Linked DNA regions of Parabacteroides chongii. The main gene of each other region encodes a partner of the protein of the gene in region 2 in a complex. Links are inferred from orthologs where the notes say so. Each region holds a gene or a part of one and is shown on either strand. Other genes may lie near its edges. The genes, in order: tsaE and tsaD.

Region 1 (12,217 bases), 4.0 Mb from region 2 along the record:
AACCATCTCCTCTTCGATCAATCCCGGTATATGATAGGGGTTACCTTTGTATAAATCAATATTGAACTTAACGAATTTCTTCAGTTCCTTTTTGCTGGTAACTTCTTTAATTACTACGCTCATTGGTTCATTTAATTAGAACGGCAAATTTACACAATTAATTCGTTACTTAATAATCCGCTACTTAGTTAATTTGTTAATTAGTCGTTTAGGTCTCGGTGAGACCTGTTTTCCGACTTTTAAATATGCCGGATTTAGTCCTTTACAACAGGGACTTTGTGAAAATGCTTAGTGGGCAGATTCCCAGTTTATTACAGTTTCCTCGTAGTTCCTTGCTTTGGAAACTCCAGTTCCCTGCGCGGGGAACTGTAATTTCCTGCGGAGGGAACTAGAGTTTCCTGCCTGGGAAACCGGAGTTTCCTAAGCAGGAAATTCCGGCAACTCCGGCAGCTACCTCCAACCGGCCCGGTGTCCTGTCCGGATGCGATATGGATAAATAGTCTCCTCTTTTGGGTAATTAATTGGCTGTTCTTAGCTAGGATTGTTAAATTACCATTATATTTGCATGTATAACAGGCGCGAAATAGATTATTCACCATGAAAAACTTAATCAAAATAATTATGTTGACAGTACCTCTTATCACGGGCTCATCATGTAAATTTACTCCGAAAGAACTTCATTCGGACCTGGCATTTAAAGCGGAAGCAACAACCGGCGAAGGCTCTATCTGGCATCCGGACAGGAATACGTTATTCTGGGTAGACATTGAAGGGCAGACGTTGTATGAATATTATCCGGATAAGCAGGATTGTAAAACATGGGAATTTGATCGCATGGTTTCGACTGTCGTGCCGGAGACAGACAGTACGGTTGTCGTTTCTCTTCAAGATGAGATTGTACGGGTGAATCTGAATGACGGAAGTCTGTCGTCGGTAGCTCCGATTCCCGACCATGAGGGGAAAGTCAGATGCAACGACGGCAAATGTGATCCGGCTGGCCGTTTGTGGATAGGGACAATGGGTTTTGGTGCTCCTAAAGATGCAGGGACATTATACACAGTTGATTCTGACGGTACGGTGACGACCAAGTTGAAGGCGGTGACTATTTCTAACGGGATTGTTTGGTCGGCGAATAAAAAGTATATGTATTATAATGATACTCCGACCGGTAAGGTGGCTCGTTACCGGTATGATGAAAAGTCGGGAGAGATCCTGTTCGATGGTATTGCTGTCACATTGCCGGCGGGTTCGGGTGCTCCTGACGGAATGACAATCGATGGCAACGATAATTTATGGGTGGCTCAATGGGGCGGTTTCGGTGTGTACTGCTATTGCCCTTACACGGGCGAGCTGCTGGCAAAAGTAGAAGTTCCGGCTCCTAACGTCGCTTCCTGTGCATTCGGGGGCAAGGATATGGATACGCTCTACATTACAACGGCACGGGCCGGACTTTCGAAGGAACAATTGGAAGAATACCCTCTTAGCGGCAGTCTTTTTGTTTGTAAACCCGGAACAAGCGGACCGAAGCCTTACAAATTTAAGTAACAGACAGAATAAGCAATCATTTAATCTGTTTGTAAACAAAATACAGGTTATAATTGTTTATTTTGCAGGAGGGAAGAGATTCTCTCATTAAATAACAAGATATATATGACGAAAAACAAATCCGGGAAGAAGGATAATAAAGAAAATAAACCGAAAAAGAATAAGGCAAAACGTATGAAGAAAGAAGCTATGCTTCATTCTGTGATGTCTGTCTTTCAATCCTCTCCCAAGGAACCATTTAACTATAAACAAATAAGCAAACTGATCGGCGTGGAAAGCCAGGTACAGAAACTACAGGTGGTAGACCTGCTGTATGATCTTTCTGCCGAGAACTTTATTACAGAAATAGACCGCGGACGTTATCGCTATAACGGTCTCGGTACGACTGCAATCGGAACATTCGGACGTCGGAGCAACGGGAAGAACTCGTTTATACCGGAAGACGGTGGTGCGCCGGTTTTCGTGGCAGAACGAAATTCCGGACATGCGATGGACGGCGACAAGGTGAAGGTGCAGTTGTTTGCTAAACGCAAGGGAGCTGAACCGGAAGCCGAAGTGATCGAGGTGCTGGAAAGTCAGAAAAAGACATTTGTCGGTAAGTTGCAAGTGACGAAAGGCTTTGCCTTCCTGATCACCGAGAACAAGACACTTGCCAACGATATATTTATCCCGAAAGACAAACTGAAAGGCGGAAAGAACGGCGATAAGGCTATTGTCCGTATCGTGGAATGGCCCGATGAAGCCAAGAATCCGCTGGGTGAAGTAGTTGACATTTTGGGTGTAGCCGGTCAGAATACGGCAGAGATGCATGCGATACTGGCTGAGTTCGGTTTGCCGTATACCTATCCGGAGAATGTGGAGAAAGCGGCAAATAAAATATCCGATGCCATTCCTGAGGAAGAGATCGCCAAGCGTGAGGACTTCCGTCAGATTCTGACTTTCACCATCGACCCGAAAGATGCGAAGGACTTCGATGATGCCTTGTCTATCCGCCATTTGGATAACGGCTCTTGGGAAGTGGGCGTACATATTGCTGATGTAACGCATTATGTGAAACCGGAAAGCCTGATCGACCGTGAGGCGGAAAGCCGGGCAACATCTGTTTATCTGGTAGACCGTACCATCCCGATGTTGCCGGAACGCTTGTGTAATCAGATCTGTTCGTTGCGTCCGGATGAAGAGAAGTTATGTTTCTCTGCTGTTTTTGAACTGGACGATGAGGCGAATGTAAAGAAATCGCATATCGGACGTACCGTGATCAAGAGTGACCGCCGTTTTACGTATGAGGAGGCACAGCTGGTGATCGAGACGGGAGAAGGTGACTATAAAGATGAAATACTGGTATTGGACCGGTTGGCTAAAAAATTGCGGGAGAAACGTTTCCAAAACGGAGCCGTTAATTTCGACCGCTTCGAAGTTCGCTTCGAGATCGATGAGACCGGAAAGCCGATCAGCACCTATATTAAGGAATCGAAAGATGCCAACAAACTGATTGAAGAGTTTATGTTGCTGGCGAACCGTACGGTGGCTGAATTTGTCGGTAAAGTACCTAAAGGGAAGACGAAGAAGACCTTTGTTTACCGTATCCACGACCTGCCCGATCCGGACAAACTGGAGAACTTTGCCGCCTTTATCCGCCGCTTCGGTTATAAGATGAAAACGGAAGGAAGCAGTAAGATAGATATTTCACGCAATCTGAACCGTTTGCTGGATGAAGTGCATGATAAACCGGAAGAGAACCTGATCGAGACGTTAGCTATCCGTTCGATGCAGAAAGCCCGTTATACGACAGAGAATATTGGTCATTATGGTCTGGCATTTGAATATTATACGCATTTTACTTCTCCTATCCGCCGTTATCCGGATATGATGGTGCATCGTTTACTGGAACGCTATCTGGATGGCGGACGTAGCGTGGTAAAAGCGAAGTACGAAGAGAAATGCGACCATTGCTCGACGATGGAGCAGGTGGCGGCAAATGCCGAACGTGCTTCTATCAAATACAAGCAGGTCGAGTTCATGCAGGATAAGCTGGGCATGGTGTTCGATGGTGTGATCTCCGGCGTTACGGAATGGGGGTTATACGTGGAGCTGAACGAGAATAAATGTGAAGGGCTTGTGCCTATCCGTGATCTCGGTGACGATTTCTACGACATGGATGAAGAAACATACAGCCTGATCGGCCGTCGCAAGAAACGTCGCTTCCGCCTGGGTGACCCGGTGACTGTGAAGATCGCAAATGCAAATTTGGAACGCAAGCAATTGGACTTTATGTTGATGGAGTAAGAACCGGATAACAATAAATAAAAAAGCCAACTAATCCATAATGAGTTAGTTGGCTTTTTTATTTGTAAGGAAGGTGTCATTCTGCGGTGTCTTCGCTGATATTATAGCCCAGTTCGTTATCCCTTGTTTTGTCCTGAAAGAAATACCAGTTCCCGTCATTCGATTCTATATAATAGAGGTTCGTATAGGTAAAATCCGGATCGATATGTGTCAGTGCCGTAGCCACATTATCCGGGATTTTCGTGTTTTTGTTAAGTTCGTATCTTGTTTCTTTCCAAAAACCCCAATCAGTGGAAACAGTCCCTCTGAAAGTTACATATTTGACGGTATCATTGTGGAGGATGAAATATTCATGTTCTCCGGCATTGTTTACATATCCTTTTATTTCAGCTCCGTTATATTTTCTCGCAATAAAATCAAAGTGATCTTGAGGTAGTTTTACAAACCATCGTGTGTCGTTAGGCTTCCATGTGAACGTTGATAGAACTAGTCCGTCCTCACTGATAAAAACATAATGCTCTACATTTTCTACATCTTTCCAGCGATACTGGAAGTGTATCATGTAAAGGGCTTTGTCTATTCCGGTCCGCTCTGTTTTAGATATTTCTATGTCTTTTGCATCACGATATTGAGTACCCATAAAAGCATTCAGGACTTCAAATGGGAGTCGCTGAATATCGCTGATCTGCGTATAGGTCATTTCCCAGTTCTCATTCTCGTACCAAGTGGATGCCTCATTTTGCTCCTGGTCAATATAATTTATTAGGAAAATGTTATTTGAATAATTATTGAAAGTAGTGATCTCTGCCGAAGGAGACCGTTTAGAGAAATCACTCTTGATTGCAGCCGGGATTTCATCTTCTATCGATGACTTGTCTTTATCGCAGGCTGTAAAGCACAGTAACATACATACTAATACATAGTAAACATAATTAGTTCTTTTCATAGGTCTTTTATTTTAGATAGATAAATAAGCTTGCTGGTAATATTTTCTATTACCAATAAATCAGACCAAGTACGCCGCATCCGATCAATGCCGATCCCAACAAGGCATAAAAGATACGTGCTCCTTTCCTGCCGAATTTGTTGACAAAGGTAGTTGCTCCGCTGGTTTCAAAATACCAGTCGAAATTAAAGATAGCGGCGATCAGAGAGAAGGCTCCCAGAGCGATAAAGATAGCTAACAGGAAATAATCGGTCGGTTCCATCGGTTATTTTACTTCTACGGTCCGTGAGCCGTCAGGATTTTCACTGATCGTTACATCCACCACATCGCCGGGAAGTAAATCTTCGATCTTTTCCGGCCATTCGATAAAGCAAAGGGCACCGCTGTAGAAATAATCTTCTGTACCGATGTCTTCTGCTTCGCTCAGTTTGTTGATGCGGTAGAAGTCGAAATGATAAATCAGTTCGCCGGTCGTATCACTACGGTATTCGTTGATGATAGCAAATGTCGGACTGTTGATAACATCTTCTACTCCTAACTCTTCGCAAATCGCTTTGATAAAAGTCGTTTTACCTGCTCCCATATTACCATGGAAAGCAAAAACGGTACGGTCATCCATTCCGGCAATGAACTCTTTGGCAGCCTGGCGGATGGTATCTAAATTCTCAATCTTGATAATACTCATGATGTCTGTTGATTATTGATCATTTGTAATCTACCTGCAAAGGTATATTAATTTTCAATTCTCAATTCTCAATTTTCAATTATTTTGGTATCATGGTGATAAACGGTACCATCATTTCCTCCATCGAAATCCCGCCATGCTGGAATGTATTCTTGTAATAAGAAACATAATAATTGTAGTTATTCGGATAGGCGAAGAAGTCATCGTTCATCGCAAAAATGTATTTACTGCTCAGGTTAGGAGAGGGCAGGCCCACTTTTTCCGGGTCACGTATTTCCAGTACCTCCTTCGGGTTGTAATTCAAATTTTTACCGACTTTATAACGGAGATTTGTATTCGTGTTTCGGTCACCGATCACTTTGATCGGGTTGTCGACACGAATGGTCCCGTGGTCGGTGGTCACAATTACTTTATAACCTTTGTCGGAGATACGTTTGAACAGCTCCAAAGTGGTGGAATGCTGAAACCAGGAACGGGTCAGGCTGCGGTAAGCCGCTTCGCTCTGCGCCAGTTCACGGATCATTTTCATTTCCGTACGGGCATGCGACAACATATCCACGAAGTTGAGGACAACGACATTCAACTGGTTATGTGTCAGAGAAGAGATCATATTCAGTAGCTTTTCTCCGTATTGCGAATCGTGTACTTTGTTGTAAGAGAAGCTATATTTCTTACGGAAGCGGTCGATCTGTGTCTGGATCAAAGGTTCTTCGTTCAGGTTCTTGCCTTCTTCACTTTCCTCGTCCACCCATAAATCCGGGAACATTTTCTCTATCTGCAAAGGCATCAGGCCAGAGAAGATGGAATTGCGTGCATATTGGGTAGCAGTAGGCAGAATACTGTAATATAATCCTTCATCGAAAGTGAAATATTCAGCCAGCAGGTCTTTTACCACGCGCCACTGGTCCAGACGGAAGTTATCGATCAGGATGAAAAAGACCTTCTCGTCGTTATCCAGCAACGGGAATACTTTTTTCTTGAACAGGTCCGGACTCATCAAAGGACGCTCGGCTGGGTTCTGTATCCAGTTTACGTAATTCTTCTTTACGAATTTGCCGAAAGCTTTATTCGCTTCTTCTTTCTGCATCCGGAGCATATCGGTCATTTGTACCTGGCTGCTTTCCAGCTCCAGCTCCCAGTAAACTAGTTTCTTGTATAGCTCCATCCAATCGTCGGTGGTTAGCGAATCGTTGATCTGCATGCCGATACGGTTGAATTCCTGCTGGTAGCCGACTGTCGTCGTTTCCGAAATAATCACATTTTTATGAACGTTCTTTTTGATGGAAAGAAGCAGTTGATTCGGGTTGACCGGCTTGATCAGGTAATCGGCAATCTTATTCCCGATAGCCTGGTTCATGATGCTCTCTTCCTCGCTTTTGGTAACCATGACGACCGGAACGTTGGGGTTGATTTCTTTGATCTGTGCCAGTGTCTCCAAACCGGTCAGACCCGGCATGTTCTCGTCCAGGAATATGATATCGAACGATTGCTCCCGGCAACAGTCGATAGCATCCTGCCCGCTGATCACCGGAATCACTTCATACCCTTTATCCTGTAGAAACAAAATGTGAGGTTTCAACAAATCGATCTCATCATCTGCCCAAAGTACTCTGTCTTTCTTTACTGCCATATGTTTCCTAAATTATTTCTTACAAATTTAATCGGAATAGTTTACATAATAACGATGCTTGTTCCGGTTTTGTATATTGATCCCTGTTTTTTTACGGTCTTTTATATCCTTGTGTTTTATTTTGTAAATATCATGATAATAGGTGAATAATAATACTTATTATCCCTGATATTCTGATTACAATAACAAAATAACCTGTAAAAAGTTACAAATATCCCCTGTCTGTACAGACAAAAAATGATAAGTTTGTAAACCTGTTATCAGGGATAAAGGATATGAAACCGATTAGTCTATTACTGTTGTATGAATAGAACGCGATTTATATATATTATTGTTTGTTTACTCTGTACGGTTACTCTCGTACAAGGGGTAGAGAATAAAATCCTGTTTAACCGTCTGGATGTAAACAACGGGTTATCGTCTAATGAAGTGACCTGTATCTATAAAGACCGGAAAGGATTTATGTGGTTTGGTTCGAGTTCGGGACTGAGCCGTTTCGACGGCTATGAGTTCCGCGCCTTCCGGCATGAAGTGGACGGTGCGCTATTTTCGGAAGCTTATGTGACCCAGATCACGGAAACGGCAGACAGAAATCTGTGGATCTCTTATGAAGACGGAAAGGTTGGAGTCTATAATCCGGTTAAAAATATATTTCTGACATTGGAAGAGGCCCGGAAAGAATTGGGTTTGCCTGCTAATATATCAGGTGTCTTTCAAGGGAAAGACCTGCAATTGATTTTCAGTACTTCAGATAATCAATTGTATGCCTATGATTATTCTACCGGAAAAGCGGTTGTTTATCCGGTTGATCCGTCGGAAGGGCAGGTGTGCGATGTATATCAGAAGGGAGAGATATTGTATGTGATCCATACGTCCGGTGTGATCGAGATGATCGATTTGCAGCAGGGAAAGTCCATCTTGAAGAACGACCATCTGAAAAAGGCGTGTAAAGCCAGACGATTCATGCTGTTCGTAGATAGTGATAACGAGATCTGGGTTTATCCGGATCCGGAAAGTTATGGGGGATTGTACCGTTTCACTCCGCGGAATGGCAGGTGGAAACAATATAATACTTCTTCTCCTCTTCCCCTGAATTCTTCGCTGATACGGGGAGTGGAGGAAGATTCGGAAGGCGTGATCTGGATTGCTGCCGATCATGGTGGCCTGAATCTGCTGGACAAGAAGACGGAAACGATCCGTTACCTGAAGAATAATCCGTTCGACCTGCGGAGTATCAGTCAAAACAGTGTGATCAGTTTATATAAGGATGATACGGGAATTATCTGGACAGGTACTTACAAGAACGGTATTAACTATTATCATGAAAGTATCTTTAAGTTCCGTTCGCTCCGTTATCCGGTTATGGAGGCTGAGGATGCGGAGATCAATGACTGTAATTGCGTCCTGGAAGATCGTTCCGGGAATTTGTGGATCGGGACTAACGGGAACGGATTGTTATATTATAACCGGACAACCGGACAATACCGGAAGTATCGCCATGATCCGGCTGATCCGTCGAGTATCAGCAGTAACATTGTTGTTTGTCTGGAAAATGATGCCAGCGGTAATCTCTGGATCGGTACTTATGTCGGTGGACTGGATTGTTTTGACGGGAACCGTTTTAAACATTACCGTCCTCAGACCGACAGTTTGAAAGAGTTATCGAACAACAGTGTATACAGTCTTTATGCAGATGAGGTCGGCAATCTTTGGATCGGCACGCTGGGAGGAGGTATGGATTGTCTGGAGCTGAAGACGGGGGAATGGTCACATTTCCATTCGGGTGACCCGGAGAATCCATTGGGCTCCGATTATATTTATTCCATATCCAAAGGTAATAAGGATGAATTACTGATAGGTACCTCGTTGGGTGTGAATATGCTCGATACGAAAAGCGGGCGTGTATCTTCTTTTAAAGGGGAGATGAACAGGGGGAAAGTGTTCAATGATAAAGCGATCAATACAGTTTACCGGGATAGCCGTAATCTGTTGTGGATCGGCAGTAATAACGGACTGACCGTTTATGACCCTTCCCACGATAAACTATATCAACTGGATAAAACGAATGGTTTGCCTGACAACGATATTATGTCTATCCGGGAAGATGATACTTATGTTTTGTGGCTTGGGACGAAGAACGGTTTACTCCAGCTAACCCCACATTATAAGAAGGACGGAACATATCGGTTTAATTGTGTCACTTATTATGAGAATGAGGGTGTGCAAGGTCGTGTTTTTAACCGGAACAGTGTATGCCGCTCTGCTTCAGGAGAACTGATCTTCGGAGGAACGAACGGACTGACTGTTTTTAATCCTTCCCGGATAAAATATAATTTCTATCCTCCGGCAGTTGCCGTTACGGGTTTCCTGGTACAGAATGATCAGATTTTGCCCGGACAGCCATATAACGGGCGTATCATCCTGCAGGATGATATCAGCTATTGCAACGAGTTGTCGTTGCAATATGATGAACGTAGTTTTTCTTTGAATATCGCGGCTCTTAGCTATTTTCTTCCGGAGAAGAACCGCTTTTCGTATATAATGGAAGGCTTCGACAAAAAATGGGCTACCATCGATGCGGTAAACCGAAATATTACTTATACCAATCTTTCTCCCGGAACCTATACCTTTCTGTTGAAAGCAGAAAATAATGACGGTGTTTGGGGGCAGGAGCCGATAAAACTAAAGATAACGATCATGCCTCCTTTCTGGGCGACCAACTGGGCGATCTTTTTATATTGTATCCTGGCTGCCATTATCGTATTCGCCATTATCCGAGGTATCCTTCATATTCAAAAGCGAAAATTTGAGAAAGAGCAGGAACGGATACGGGCCAACCAGCTTCATGAGATGGATGAGATGAAATTACGCTTCTTCACCAATGTCAGCCATGAGTTTCGTACGCCTTTATCCCTGATCATTACACCGATAGAGAAGCTGATGAAGAGCGAAAGTAACCCGGAGAATCAGATGATACTGAAGTTGATCTACCAGAATGCGAACCAGTTGTTACGTTTGGTAAACCAGTTACTCGATTTCAGGAAGATCGATGTGCAGGGTGTCCAGTTACTTTTGTCCTCCGGAGATATCGTGTTGTTTGTCAGGAATATTACTTATTCATTTAAGGAACTGTCGGAGAAAAAGAATATTCGTTTTTCGTATACGACTTCCTTCCCTTCGTTGGTCATGAAATTCGATACGGATAAGGTTTTTAAGATCGTATCCAATTTATTAAGTAACGCTTTCAAGTTCACACCTGAAGGAGGGGAGATATCTGTTAACCTGAGCATGCAACAGGATGAGGAAGGAAAAAGCATGTTATTGATCCAGGTCATTGATACGGGAATAGGGATTGAAGAAGATAAATATGATCTGATCTTCAATCGCTTCTATCAGATACCGTCGGAAGATAAATCCGGAACGGTGGTTGGAACAGGCATCGGATTACATTTATGCCGTGAGTTTGTCAAGTTGCATAACGGAGCGATCTCCGTCAAAAGCCAGGTTGGAAAAGGAAGTACGTTTACGGTATCGCTTCCGATCGAACTTCCGGAGATACAGGAGATTATCTCTTCACCGGATAAATCGGATACGGCCGGAGTCGGGGAAAGGACAGGGATATCAGAAGAAAACGAAATATTCGGACAGACACAGCAAGAAAATACGGAGATGCGTACGGAGCCGAATAAACCGACTTTACTCATTGTCGATGATAATGCAGATTTCCGTGAATTCATGAAGTTGAGTTTGAGTGGCTTGTACCATGTATTTACGGCTGATGACGGTGAACAGGCCTGGAAAGTTATTCTGGCAGAACTTCCGGATATGGTAGTCAGCGATGTGATGATGCCGGTAACGGATGGGATCGTTTTGTGTAAACGAATCAAACAGGATATCCGTACATCTCATATTCCAGTAATTCTTTTGACGGCGAAATCGGCAGAAGAGAGTAAAATGACCGGTCTGGAAGCAGGAGCCGACGATTATATCGGCAAACCGTTCAATATGGATATGTTGATTCTGAAGATACAGCATCTGGTAGAAATGAAGAAACGGTTGCAGAAGCAGTTCATGCAATCATCGCAAACAGGTATTCAATTGGCCGATATCCCGATCAGTTCGATGGATGAGCAGCTGATGCGGAAAGCGATAGCCTATATCGAAGAACAAATAGCTAATCCGGAACTTTCTGTCGAGCGGTTGAGCCGGGAGATGGGGATGAGCCGTGTGAACTTTTATAAGAAAACACTTTCGATAACGGGTAAAACGCCGGTCGAACTGATTCGTGCAATCCGTATGAAACGGGCAGCGCAATTGCTGGAGAAAAGTCAGATGCGTATCAACGAGGTTGCCAGTGAGGTCGGTTTCAACGACATCAAATTATTCCGTAAATATTTCAAAGATGAATTCGGGACGTTGCCGTCCGACTACATGAAAAGAGAGTAACCATTAATATACAATTACCATGAAAGCCATTTCAATGACCATTACAGGATTTCTGATTCTTTTGTCAATGGGCAGCCAGGGAATTATTGCCCAATCGCTTCACCCTTCCGTTCCTGTGGAACACTATCGCTGGAAAAGTGTTCAGATCGTAGGCGGAGGATTTGTAGACGGGATTGTTTTTCATCCGAAGGAAAAAGATGTACGCTATTGCCGTACCGATATGGGTGGCGCCTATCGTTGGGATAAGGAAACGCAACAGTGGGTTTCTATGCTCGACTGGATCACTTATGACGATAACAATCTGGTCGGTGTGGAGAGTATTGCGGTCGATCCCAATGATCCTCAAACCGTTTATCTTTCATGCGGAACCTATACCCGTAGTACGAATGGTGCTGTCCTTTGTTCAAATGACGGAGGACGTACTTTTATCCGCACCGACATGCCTTTTACTATGGGAGGAAATGAAAATGGCCGTGGTAATGGCGAACGCATGATGGTAGACCCTTTGAATAGCGATATAATCTATCTGGGTACCCGTCTGGATGGTCTTTGGCGTTCAGCAGACCGGGGAAGAAGCTGGCAACAGGTCCGTTCGTTCCCGGATGTGGCGGAAGTTATTCCTGAGGGAGGTAATCCGTGGATGCAGGATCGTGGTTGCGGTATTAATTTAGTTTTGTTT
Region 2 (12,307 bases):
GTATCAGCCGGAGCAAGCGGCACGATCGGCAGCAGTCTTTTCCGTCGGCGGAAGAACTCGGAAATGTTACTGAAGTCTTTCCTGAACATGACACCTACCCCCTGGGTCGTTAAGGCCCGGTTCAGATACTTATACATATCATTGGCATGGTTGTAAGCTTTCAGACGGATTTCTCCGCTTGGGGTCAGCTTATACTCCAGGTCAAATTCACCGACGAAGTCGTTCTTCCCCTGGTTCATATTATTTCTGTATCCGAAACTACCGTTGAATAACAGGCGATTGTCTAGTAATTGGCTGGATAGCAACATTTCCACTTCCGTATCTTGTATGCCGTCATCGCTGGTGCGGATGTTCGTACCGATCTGTACCTTGTCCGTCAAGCTGTTGAGTATGCTCGACAGTTGGGAGGAGATGGCGGAAGAAGCCACGGCGCTAAATTCGCTCGAACGGTAGGCGTTCTGGCTGTATTCAGGGGTGTAGAATTTGTTCAGCACCAGGAGGTAGATAATTTGGCGCGTCATCATGTCTTCCGTATCGACCAACGCTTTCATCTGACGTTCTATTTCTTCGTTTGAACCGGGAAGTTCCAGGTCGAACGAGATAGCTGGGCTGCGTAACATGCCGTCGAGGTTAAGTACGCAGTTGACGGGTATGTTGGTTCGCGGACTTTCCAGTGCCAGGTTTTCATCCAGGTCGCGCAGGTTGGCAGTTACATTATAAATGGCATTTATTTGCATCGTGGCATTGAACGGGTCGCCCCGGAAGTCGATGGAGCTGCCTTCACGTATCTTAAAGTCCTTATGGATGATCTGTTGCAAGCTGAAATTATAGTTACCCTTGATGATGCCCATGTTTCCATACATGCGTAAATCAGTCTTTGTCCCATATTCTATCTGCATGCTTCCGCTGCAATTACCGGTGATCTTATCTCCGGCAATTGGATCCATGATCAGCTCGATATTGGCATCAGGTGTAATATCGAGCAGGAAGTTCATACGCATTTCAGCACCTTCTTCTTCGTTGGTGGCAGCCATTTTCAGGGAATCGGGCGAGATTGTCCCGTTGGCAATCGATTCCTTTAACTGTTTCTTATCGACGAATGTGATAAAATCATATTCGGCAGCCGTTGTATTGTTTATGAAGTCGAGTGTGATGGCCGTTTTGGGATCGTTTCGCATATTGATGTCGAAGTTGATCAGCTTGTCATTTCCTTTGATCGACGCCGATCCGCTACCGAAGACTGTTCCGTAAATCAACGGATTTTGCTTGCGGGTCGCATTAAACACCAACATATTGTTTGTCTTGACATTCACGTCGAAACTGACATCTTTGAAATGATTGTGATAGACACTCATGTTGACGATACCCGGATTACCGAACTCGTCATGGACGGTCAGGTTCCGCATATTGATGGAACCGGCATCCAGATGGATGGAGTCGGAGAAGGTATAATACGTATTCGTATATTCGATGCCCAGCCCGCCGTCCAGCACATACGCATCTCCCTCGACAGTCAGCGACTTGAACGGACCGTGCAGGTGGACGTTTCCGAAACCCCGTCCTTTCATATTCTTAGCCACCTTTTCCACAAAGGGGTGGAGAAATCCCAGATTGATATCGTTGGCTCCGAAGAATAAGGACAACCCGGCATTCTGTCCTACCGGGAAGATGTAACCGCTTACGTCGGTCCATGTCGTATCGTTCTTATAGATACTGCCGAGCATCAGGATACCCTTTTGCTCATCGTCCCATTCGCTGAAAAGGTTCAGCCTGCCCAGCGGTGTCTGGTTGAATGAGAAGTCTTTTATCTCCAGATCGGTGTTCAGCATACGACTGCCGTACAGGTCGCTTATATTAAATGTACCTGTCGCTTTCCCGGCAAATTGCAATACCGGGATATTCAGTATATCGAAAATGTATTTGAGTTCGACCTGTTTCAGGTCCATCAAAAGCGTATCCGATGGATTTTTGGAGATGTTTCCGTCCAGCAGCAACGATTGTTTCTCATTGCCTACCCGGAATTTACGGATACCTATCTGCCCGTCGGAAATTACAATATTCGAGGGATGGATGGTCCACAAAGAATCGTTCAGCACCAGTTGGCTCTCCTTGACGGAAATATCGGTTCGCAGGGTAGAAGGCCTCTTTTCCTGTTCTTTTTCAGTGAAGAGGGCAGACGCCGACAGCTCGGCACGGAACACCTTTTCCTTATTGTTCGCCCAGCCGATCAGCGTATTGATCCGGTTGTCGCGGGCATCCGCTTTCAGGTCGAGGTAGTTACGAAGTCCTTTCAGGTTGTAGTTGGTTGCCCTCAGTTGCAGGTTGATATTATCCTGCGGGTTGTCGCAAGTCAGGTAACCGGATTCGAACAGGGAGTTTCCCAGTTTGAATTTAGGGAGGAAAGCCTCGATGCGGAATTTATTATACAAGTTATTGTAGTGTCCGGTGATGCGTGCCTGGTTGACCATCGTCACCGGCAGTTTGAGTGTTTCGGATATCTTTTCCGTATTCTCTACTGTCAGCAACAGCGAGAAATTGTTCTCTTCTACTTCTTTTTTCTTCTGCGTCGCATTGATCAGTGCTGGGATATATCCTTTGAAAGTGTTCATAAAACTCGGTACGATCGTGGTAAAGGAGTATGCACCGGTAACCTCTCCGTTCAGGATATCGGACGAGATAGTCAGATGGCGGTCCAGTGAATGTCCGGATGCCGTTACCTGGAATTTTTTCAGGAAGAAGCTGCTTGGAGCCGTCAGGAACGAAAGGCTGTCTATCGTGATATTACCTTCCAGGTTATCGATATTATTCCCCGTAAAATCGGCATTCAGGGATAGCGAGATATCCGGCGATTCATATTTGTCGATCAGGTTGAGGCTGTCGGGACGAAAATGTTCCAAATTGGCGGTGAAGTTGAACATAGAGTTCTTCCCCTCGTGGCGGAACATACCCTGGGCATGCAACTTCCCGTTCGGGTCGTTCACCTGTACCATGCCGTCGAAGCTGTTCTTTTTGAAATTTCCGGACAGCTGGATATCCTCGTACTTGTATTTTTTGAACTCGAACTCGTTGATGTTCGCTTTAATATTTCCGAAGAAACTGCTGTTGTTGTAGCGTTTGGCATCCAGCGAGATGCTCAGGCGGGTGTTCCCGTAAGGGTTGCCATCGTTGAACAGTTCGTTCAGATGCAGGCCGGAGGTAGAAATATGTCCTTTCAGGTATGCCGCAACATTGTTTTCTTTGTCTGTACCGAATATCATGTCGGTCTGCACCGAACCGATCGCCGAAGAGAACTTTCCGAACGCCACCAGGTTATCGAAGAAGCCGGATATCTCTCCGGTAAAATTGATCGTACCCAACCTGACGATAGGATCGGGCAGCACGACCGGCTTCTTGTTGAAATTGTTTACCAGGCCCGCCAGTCCGTCGGTCGTGATATACATCTTGTTTACCTGTCCGAAGATATAGGCATCTTCTGGATGGCTGATCCCTTTCAGGTCCATTTTTCCGATAAACAGCATCTTGTCGCTGTAACGGATTGTCAGCCGTTGCAGGTTGATATTGTTGACGGAGCCGGACGCTTCTGCCGATAATTCGATGGTCTCAGTGAAGTTGCTGAAAGCCGGGACGAAAGGAGAGAGGTCTTTCAGACAGATTTGCGACGGGGAAATATTCAATTCCAACGGGGCATGGTTTAGCAGCTCGGAAGCGTTCTTTACTTCCTGCATGTCGATCTTTGCCCGGCTGATTTTCAAATCCGTTTCCGGTAGTTTTATTTCGAAATTGTTGATGAAAGCACTGTCGCGGTTGCTGATAACGTTCATCGACAGTTTATTCAGCGTAAGGCCGGAAGCCTCGTCGAAGCTCATCTTTTTGATGTTGGCGTTCAGGCTGTCCTTGTTGAAGGCCTTCATGGAAATCTTCGCACTCAGGTTTTTGATAGCCACATGTCTGGCGTTGAATTTTCCTGGCGTTTCGGCCTCGCTTTGCACGTCGTACCGGAAGTTTCCCCGGCGGATCAGGATCGAGTTGAAACGCAGGTCGATATTCGGATTCTTCTTGATCGTGTCCCTGCTGGCAAAAGCATCCAGCACGAACTGGAGATTGAGCGGACTTTCGGGTGTCTTTTTTTTGAGATTGACGGAAAAACCGAATAGCCGCACGGTAGTGAAAACGAATTTTCCTTTAAACAACGGAAGAACTTCAAAGCCCGCCGCTACATGATTGGCTTCGAATAATGTCTGACCTTCCTGATCTTCGAGGTATAAGTTGTCAAGGACCAAACGGTTGAACCATTCGATATTCACATTTCCTATCTTTACGGGCACACCGAGATGGCCGGATAATTCGGTCGATGCAATGTCGGAAACCTGATGTTGGATGTAGGGTATCTTCAACAAGATAAAGGGCATCGCATAGAATATCCAGAACAAAACAAGTAGGGTAATGATTATGTATTTGAGTCCTCTGATATCTTTACTATATTTTAAACGCAAATCTACAACAATATCGCGATAGAATTCATTAAATTTGCACAAAAAAACGAGAGAAGAGTATGAGTGTAACAATATTGGGGATAGAATCATCCTGTGATGATACTTCCTCTTCCGTAATACGCGACGGCGTGATGCTGTCGAATGTGATAGCCAGTCAGGCGGTTCACGAAGCATATGGTGGCGTGGTTCCCGAGCTGGCTTCACGCGCACACCAGCAGAATATCATCCCGGTGGTGGCAGAGGCTATCAAGCGTGCAGGTATCGATAAGTCGGAACTGAGCGCCGTTGCGTTCACGCGCGGGCCGGGGTTGATGGGATCTCTGCTGGTCGGAACCTCCTTTGCCAAAGGGTTTGCGGCTTCTTTGGACATCCCGATGATCGAGATCAACCATTTGCAGGCGCATGTACTGGCTCACTTTATCAAGGAAACGCCGGAAGACGATCATGCTCCCTCGTTCCCGTTCCTGTGTTTGCTGGTGTCGGGCGGTAACTCGCAGATCATCAAAGTAAATACTTATAACGACATGGAGGTGATAGGGCAGACGATAGACGACGCAGCGGGCGAAGCCTTCGATAAATGTGCGAAGGTGATGGGGCTGGGTTATCCGGGTGGTCCGGTGGTGAACCGCTTGGCCAACGAAGGAAATCCGAAAGCCTTTACTTTCAGCAAACCGCATATTCCGGGATACGATTATAGCTTCAGCGGGCTGAAGACTTCTTTCCTCTACACCTTGAGGGATAAGCTACAGGAAGATCCGGACTTCATCGAAAAGAATAAACGTGACCTTTGTGCCTCTCTTCAGTCGACAGTGATCGATATCCTGATGGGTAAGTTGCGCAAGGCAGCGAAAGACCTGAATATAAAAGAGGTGGCGGTGGCCGGCGGTGTTTCGGCAAACTCCGGTTTGCGTGATGCCTTCCTCGACCATGCGAAGCGGTATGGTTGGAAAGTGCATATCCCGAAGTTCGCGTTTACTACAGACAACGCGGCGATGGTTGCCATCACTGGTTATTATAAATTCCTCGATAAGGATTTTTGTCCGATGGACGCTGTTCCGTTCTCACGGGTGGTTATTTAAATTACTTTTGGCTTGATCCAAAAGTAATCAAAAGATCAAGGCTGCACCGGCTTCGCTGCTACGGGTGAAGACTACGCTTGAAAAATCCGAAACTCGCTGCGCTCAGACAGCGGATTTTTCCGGGCCGCTTCGTCTTCCCCCTTCGCTTACGCTCACCCGCTGAGGCCTTTCAGAGAGCGCTTTGCGCTCTTTGAGGATTGCCGATACCGACACCTTTAAAACAGGCGGTATCGGCAATTCTAAGAGGAAGCTTTGCTTCCTATGTCAGGCTTCAGCTGGTGAGCGTAAAGCGCAGCAGCCGGAGAGAGCGCCCGGAGCATCTACCGTAGGGGTCGTTCGTGAACGACCCTTACCTATCGACAGCAAACGTAGGATGCGGAGTAGCGAGGCAGGTGCAGCCTTGAAAAGCCCGGTTAAGTGAGTGCATATCCAAGCTCGCTTGGATATGCCGAACGATAGGGCTTTGGCCGTCTGGACGGCAACTTTTGGTTACTTTTCTTTCAAGAGAAAAGTAACATTCAATTAGATAAAAACAATATGAATTCAATAAGCGAACAATTAGGCAAACTTCTTCGAACGAAGAAGTTGTCGATGGGGACGGCGGAAAGCTGCACGGGTGGCCGGATAGCCAATATGATCACGCTGGTGGCAGGTAGCTCCGATTATTTTGTCGGGGGAGTTGTCTCTTACAGCAACGAAGTGAAACAGCATGTATTGGGTGTTTCGGAAGAAAGTCTTCGCCAGCATGGGGCCGTCAGCCGCGAAGTGGTGGAACAGATGGCGCAGGGAGCGATCCGTACCCTCGGATGCGACTGTGCTGTAGCGACTTCCGGTGTTGCAGGACCCGGCGGAGGAACCCCGGAAAAACCGGTCGGCACGGTTTGGATCGCCGCAGCCCTGAAAGGTGAAATCGTCTCACATTGTTTTCATTTCGGAACGGTCAGGGCGGAAAATATACAGGCGGCGGCGGATGCTGCGTTGACCCTGTTATTGGACTTGTTACAAAAACAGTATGGATAAATTCATAGAACAACAGCGGGCGGTTTATCCCATGTCCGACGAAGCGATCCGGTTGCTGGTCGACGAGATGGAGGAGGTGGCTTTCTCGAAAGGAGAACTTTCGACGAGGGAAGGCGACCGCGACCCGTTTGTCAGGTTCGTCAAAGAGGGATTGGTCCGGGCATATGTCGAACTGGATACGAAAGATATCACCTTATGGTTTGCCAGCGACAGCGAAATGATCAATTTCGTTTACCGCGACATCTCGGTCTATAACGTGGAGATGGTGGAGGATACCGTCCTGTTCCGCATCCCTGCCACGAAACTGGACAAACTTTTCGAACAGTCGCACGATATCGCTATCTGGGGATTGAAGCTGCTCGACTATTACCTGCGGGAATATGAGAACTATTTTATCAACGACAGTTGGAGTGATGCCCGCGAACAATACGAGAGTCTGATGCACTCGCGCCCGGATCTGTTCCAGCGAGTGCCGTTGAAACATATCGCTTCCTACCTGCAGATCACGCCGCAATCGTTGAGCCGTATCCGTTCCTCTTCTAAATAAAAAGAGCAAACCGAAATTATCTTATGGTAATTTTTCTCTGAAAAGACCTCCTTACCTTTGTAGCCGGAACCAAAAGCAAGTTGTTTTATGAGTAAGGAAAAAGCTCTCTTCCGCCAGGAAAGAGAGAGGTTATTGTTGACAGGTGAGATTCCCCGGTTATTTACAAAGTATGCACTTCCCGGCGTGGCGGGACTATTATTTCTGGGTATCCAGTCCGTGATCGACGGGATTGTGCTCGGACGGTTTGTGGGCGCTAATGCGCTGGCTAGTGTGAATCTGATCTTACCGTGTTATAGTTTGATCTCGGCGTTTGCCATCGTGATGGGCATCGGGGGACAGACGATTGTCAGTATCAGTCTGGGAAAAGGTGATAAGCAGGAAGCGGACAACGCGTTGCGTTCGGTATTCCTGTTCCTGATTGCCATGTCTTTGGCGGTGAGCCTGTTGATTTATTTATTTGCGGGAGAGATCGCTTCTTTCCTGGGGGCGAATGCAGTGTTGCAGGGGGATGCCGTAGGATATATCCGGGCATTGGTCCCTTTCTTCCCGTTTTTGTGTACGATGTTCTTCGGCGACTATATCATTAAGGCGATGGGGCATCCCTTGTATGCGACTTCGGTCATGGGGACGACCGTGATCCTGAATATTATTCTCGACCTCGTGTTCGTTGCCGTATTGGGTTGGGGCATGATGGGAGCCGGACTGGCGACCGGTATTGCCTTTACGATCGGTGCTTGCCTGAATGTGCCCCGGTTGTTTTCGCGTCACGAAGTCGTTGCCGTCCAACGTGGACGCTACAATTGGTGGCTGGTATGGAATGCTTTCTATAACGGGTCCTCGGAGGGTATGTCTGAACTGTCGGTAGCAATTACCGTTTTCCTCTTCAATATCACGATGATGAAGTATCTGGGTGAAAGTGGGGTGGCGGCGTTTACGGCAATCAATTATATCCTGTTTATCGGAACCACCATATTCCTGGGGATATCGGATGGTATCATACCTATTATAGGATATAACTACGGGGCGAAGAAGCAGGAACGTATCAAGTCGATCCTGGGACTTGCCGTGCGGGTTAATTCCGCGATCGGGATCGGTTTGTTCCTGGTATTGTTATTGTTCGGCGAACAGATTATCGGATTGTTTTTCAACGATCACAGCAACGAGGCCTTTGCTATTGCGTCGCGAGGTGTCTCGATCTATTGTTTTGCCTTTTTGTTGTGTGGTCTGAATATCCTGGCATCCAGCTATTTTACGGCTATCGGGAATGCGAAGATTTCGATCATTATATCAGCTTTGAGAGGACTCATATTCGTAGGAATCGGCATACTTGTCCTCCCCGCTGTATTCGGTATTGACGCCATCTGGTATGATATACCGATCGCTGAGATTTGCACGTTGTCAGTCTCTTACTGGCTGGTGCGCAGGTCGTTAAAGAGATAAGGTTGACATACTGGCAGCCTACTCTTCTTCAGTCTTTTCATTCTCTTTTTTGTCTTGTTGCAAAGACTGAATATTTTTGGCATTAAGAGGGGTGACAACTGGCTGTCCTGTCTTTTCCTCCAGCTCCAACCTGGCGTTGCGTGCTACTGTAGCTCCTTGTCGGGCTACTTCAGAGTGCTCATCGAAAGAGTCTGGACCTATGGCTTCCGAGATCTCTTTCGTTGAAAGCTCTGCAAGCATGTTTAGAACTAATTCTTTGTTAGTCATGTTATCACGCAGGTTCTCTTTCTTTAGGTTCTTGAATTGTTTGTATTCTTTTGCCGTTTTTCCCGCCCATGTCTTATAAATAATATCTGTAAGAGTAGCGAACTGTACGCCTTCTTCCAGGCCGTGACGTTTCCATTCATCAGTCAGGTCTTTACGTATCTCGATACTTTTAAGACGTTGGTTGATCCAATTGTCGGAATAGCCCAAACGTTTGTAATCGGTCATAGCCTGTTCGATGGATAATTCCGGGTCTTGCATCTGGTCAAGGCGCTCTTTTGCTACCTGAGCCATCCAGAGTTTAAAAGGCTCTGCCTTAGGCGAAGGGACAGACTGGATCAGGCGGAAAAGTTGCTCGGTGGTGGCTACGTCGGTTTTGTAGTATTTGCCATCACCAGAGGGCATTTTCAGTTGTACGATTTTAGCGTACAACTGACTTCCTTCTTTTGATAACTTACGTTTCAAGTCGCTCCAATAACGACGTGGGTTATCACTATCCGTCAATACGGCAATTACATCCACTATGGAAAAATACCATTCTTCCGTTTCGCTATCCCATACGGTGCGTACTTTTTTTTCTTCAAAGATTTTGATTGCATTTTGCTGTGTCATAACTTGCTGTCTTTATATCTGTTGCTTTAATCCTCGGCTATTGTTTTAGCTATTAACTGATACCCTTTTTCGTTCGGATGCAGGCCGTCGTTGAAAAGCGATTCGTCGATCTTGCCGGTGGGCAGGAGCAAGGTTGTTCCGGCATCGCTGAACAGGCAGTTTTCCTCGTTTGCCATTGTGCGGATTTGCAGGTTGATGTTTTTCACCCAATCCTCGTGTTCCCGGCGGGGAAGGATACCGATCACTTTAACCGTCGCTTTCGGTTGGCGGTTACGGATAGCTGTGATGAGGAAACGCAGACCTTCTACAATATCTTTGTCCGGGCTGATTCCCATATTGTTCGTTCCGATCATCAGGACAACCTTATCCGCTTCATATCCATCCAGCTCACCGTGGTAGATACGCCAAAGTACGTTCTCTATACGGTCGTAACCGTATCCCAGATTCTGGAATCCGGCCGGTTCCATGATCTTCTTCCAGCTTTTCGCACCGTTGCTTCTCGGTCCTGCCGGTTCTCCTCCCCAGAAATGAGTGATCGAGTTGCCGAGGATGACGGCTTTGGGTGGGTTTTGCTCGATATGCTTCAGGATGTCGCGGTGGCGGGTCTGCCATTCGTAATTGTTCGGTTCGCGACGTTGGGTAACAGGCTGAGTCGTCGGGCGGTCGCCTACCGGCAGCCGGAGGATGTCGCGTACTTTCTTTTCAACGGCTGTGGCCTGGTAGGTGGCTCCGAGGTCGGAAGGGTGTACATAGTCTACCCAGGCATCGGGCGGAAAGTTCAGCTCTTCATGTGTCAGGTAATACAGGTCTTTGACACCTGCTTGCAACAAGGCTTCGTATCCTTTGCGCGAAGCGGCGTTCAGGCGGGTATATAATTCGTATTGTCCTCGATTGCTGGGAGCGTTGCTGTATCCGGCATGTTCTACCAGGAGGATGGGAGCGTTTCGTTTTTCTCGGATTTGTTTGACGGCGGCAATTACCAGGGCGGTTACTTCTTCATTGGTTTTTTGTGTGAGGTTGGGCAGGCAATCCAGGATGTAGAGGCGGGCATCCTGCTCAACGATGTAGTTTAGGACTGCTTTTTCGAGTTGCCCGTTGCCTGAAAATCCCAGATTGATCAACGGATAGTCCAGCGAACGTTGCAGGATGTTTGCCCACGCCATGCCGGGGCGTGAGGAGCAAGCGCCCTGTGCGATGGAAGTACCGTAAAGAACGACCGGCTTCTCCGGCGATTGGGGAATGAAAGTCAGTTCGGTTCCTTCCGGTGTGCCGATCTCCATCCATTTGATACTATTATATAAAGGTAAGTAGAGCCTGTATTCAAACCCGCGGTTATGGAACTTGTCTTGTCCCAGGTTTGTATAGCTGTATCGGATCGTATCTCCGAATGAGTAGTTACCGAAACAGAAACTCCACTTGCCCTCGCTGTCGATGCTGTACAGGTCGAGCCCCGATACGCCGGTCGATTGCATGTGCGGCATAGCATACCCACCGCTTACCTGGTAACGTACGGTTATTTGGGGGGAGTTGCAATAAAAATGAATAGCCAGTCCGGCAGAGTTGCGGGAGAGGTTCCAAACCGGTTCCCTGACTTCCGCCTTTGCCCGGTCGGGCAGGCGTACATAGGTCTGTCCGATCTCATCAGGCCAGCCTTGGTTCTGAATTACGGGGAAACTTGCCTCCATCGGATTCTGCCATTTCCATTCTGCCCCGGCAGAGAGGCATACCATACATAGAATAAAGATACTCAACAGTCTTTTCATAGGTCGATCTATTTGTTTACAATGCTTTTTGATACAATATTGACAAAGATAATACAATATTAGAATTTTTGTTTTCGTTTATTCGTGTATATTTGCCTCAGTTAAAAACAAAAATTCAGATACGATGAAAGCACAAGTATTGCTTACTTTCCTGTTGTTGGGAAGCATGCCTTTATTGGCTCAGAAAAGTTATCAGTTGCAGTCGCCCGACAGGAAACTGCACACTGTTGTGACGGTTGGAGATAATGTAGAGTTCTCGTTGAACCATGACGGGACGGAGGTGCTGGCTCCTTCTGCCATATCTATGACCTTACAGACCGGCGAAGTGTTGGGAGGTAACAGCCCTAAAGTTTCGAAAGTGACGAAAGGTTCCGTCGATAAGTCGATCCCGTCGCCGTTTTATAAGAAATCGGAAGTAAGCGATATATATAATGAGATGACGATCGCTTTCCGTGGCGATTACAGTATCGTGTTCCGCCTGTATAACGACGGTATGGCCTATCGTTTCGTGACGAAGAAAAAAGGAGATATGATCGTGAAAGATGAAGAAGCATCCTATAACTTCTCTACCGACCATAAGACCTTCGCCGCTTATGTGAACAGCACCAAGCCGACTTTCGAAGAACAGTTCTCCAATTCATTCGAGCAACCTTATTATAATGAACCGATCACCAAGCTGAACGACAAGCGCCTGATGATCCTGCCGTTTCTGGTCGATCTCGGAAATGGAAAGAAGGTTTGTATCACAGAGGCCGACCTCGAAAGCTATCCGGGTATGTTCCTGAATAACACGACAGACAAGCCTTCCCTGAAATCAGTCCATGCCCCGTATCCGAAGGTGAAACAGCAAGGCGGACATAACCAATTGCAGATGCTGGTTAAGGAACGCGAGAATTATATAGCGAAGACAAAAGGAAACCGTTCTTTCCCCTGGCGTGTATTCGTTGTTTCGGAAAACGACAAGCAGTTGGCCGATTGCGATATGGTATATCGCCTGGCGGCTCCCTCTCGTATAAAGGATATCTCCTGGATCAAACCGGGTAAGGTAGCTTGGGATTGGTGGAACGACTGGAATATTTCCGGAGTCGA

The links.
Region 1: the proteins of tsaD (region 2) and tsaE are in contact, whole or in part, in a crystal structure (PDB 6N9A), measured with the Thermotoga maritima proteins. The link is inferred for Parabacteroides chongii from one-to-one orthologs. Residues at the interface, in WP_004082750.1 of Thermotoga maritima: Cys10, Asp11, Arg49, His50, Leu82, Gly84, Gly135, Gly136, Glu154, Thr155, Leu156, Asp157, Asp158, Ser159, Glu162, Asp165, Lys166, Arg169, Leu170, Tyr175, Lys213, Thr214, Leu217, Tyr218, Gln221, Arg222, Asn324; in WP_004082108.1 of Thermotoga maritima: Leu37, Gly38, Lys46, Lys57, Val59, Lys60, Ser61, Thr63, Phe64, Thr65, Leu66, Met67, Val69, Pro71, Tyr82, Arg83, Leu84, Asp86, Asp88, Phe89, Asp93, Ile128, Asp130, Glu131, Arg134.

The regions. Positions count from the first base shown.
Region 1 is NZ_CP120849.1:1,192,718-1,204,934, reverse strand. What follows is about bases 3,753-6,615. They hold tsaE (tRNA (adenosine(37)-N6)-threonylcarbamoyltransferase complex ATPase subunit type 1 TsaE), read right to left. Parts: upstream 5,463-6,615; coding sequence 5,043-5,462; downstream 3,753-5,042. Other genes in these bases: porX (T9SS response regulator signal transducer PorX), read right to left, coding at 5,542-6,615; P3L47_RS04830 (immunity 17 family protein), read right to left, coding at 4,827-5,039; P3L47_RS04835 (hypothetical protein), read right to left, coding at 3,908-4,777; rnr (ribonuclease R), read left to right, coding at 3,753-3,831. Also shown: P3L47_RS04850 (hypothetical protein), read right to left, coding at 1-123; P3L47_RS04845 (SMP-30/gluconolactonase/LRE family protein), read left to right, coding at 622-1,545; more of rnr, read left to right, coding at 1,651-3,752; more of porX, read right to left, coding at 6,616-7,092; P3L47_RS04815 (hybrid sensor histidine kinase/response regulator transcription factor), read left to right, coding at 7,396-11,538; P3L47_RS04810 (beta propeller repeat protein), read left to right, coding at 11,558-12,217. UniProt on the Escherichia coli protein: Required for the formation of a threonylcarbamoyl group on adenosine at position 37 (t(6)A37) in tRNAs that read codons beginning with adenine.
Region 2 is NZ_CP120849.1:5,172,752-5,185,058, reverse strand. The notes cover bases 3,610-6,562. They hold tsaD (tRNA (adenosine(37)-N6)-threonylcarbamoyltransferase complex transferase subunit TsaD), read left to right. Parts: upstream 3,610-4,552; coding sequence 4,553-5,572; downstream 5,573-6,562. Other genes in these bases: P3L47_RS19810 (CinA family protein), read left to right, coding at 6,110-6,562; P3L47_RS19815 (hypothetical protein), read left to right, coding at 5,754-5,993; P3L47_RS19825 (translocation/assembly module TamB domain-containing protein), read right to left, coding at 3,610-4,409. In the rest of the region: more of P3L47_RS19825, read right to left, coding at 1-3,609; more of P3L47_RS19810, read left to right, coding at 6,563-6,592; P3L47_RS19805 (Crp/Fnr family transcriptional regulator), read left to right, coding at 6,585-7,139; P3L47_RS19800 (MATE family efflux transporter), read left to right, coding at 7,227-8,579; P3L47_RS19795 (BRO-N domain-containing protein), read right to left, coding at 8,598-9,455; P3L47_RS19790 (SGNH/GDSL hydrolase family protein), read right to left, coding at 9,482-11,218; P3L47_RS19785 (retaining alpha-galactosidase), read left to right, coding at 11,343-12,307.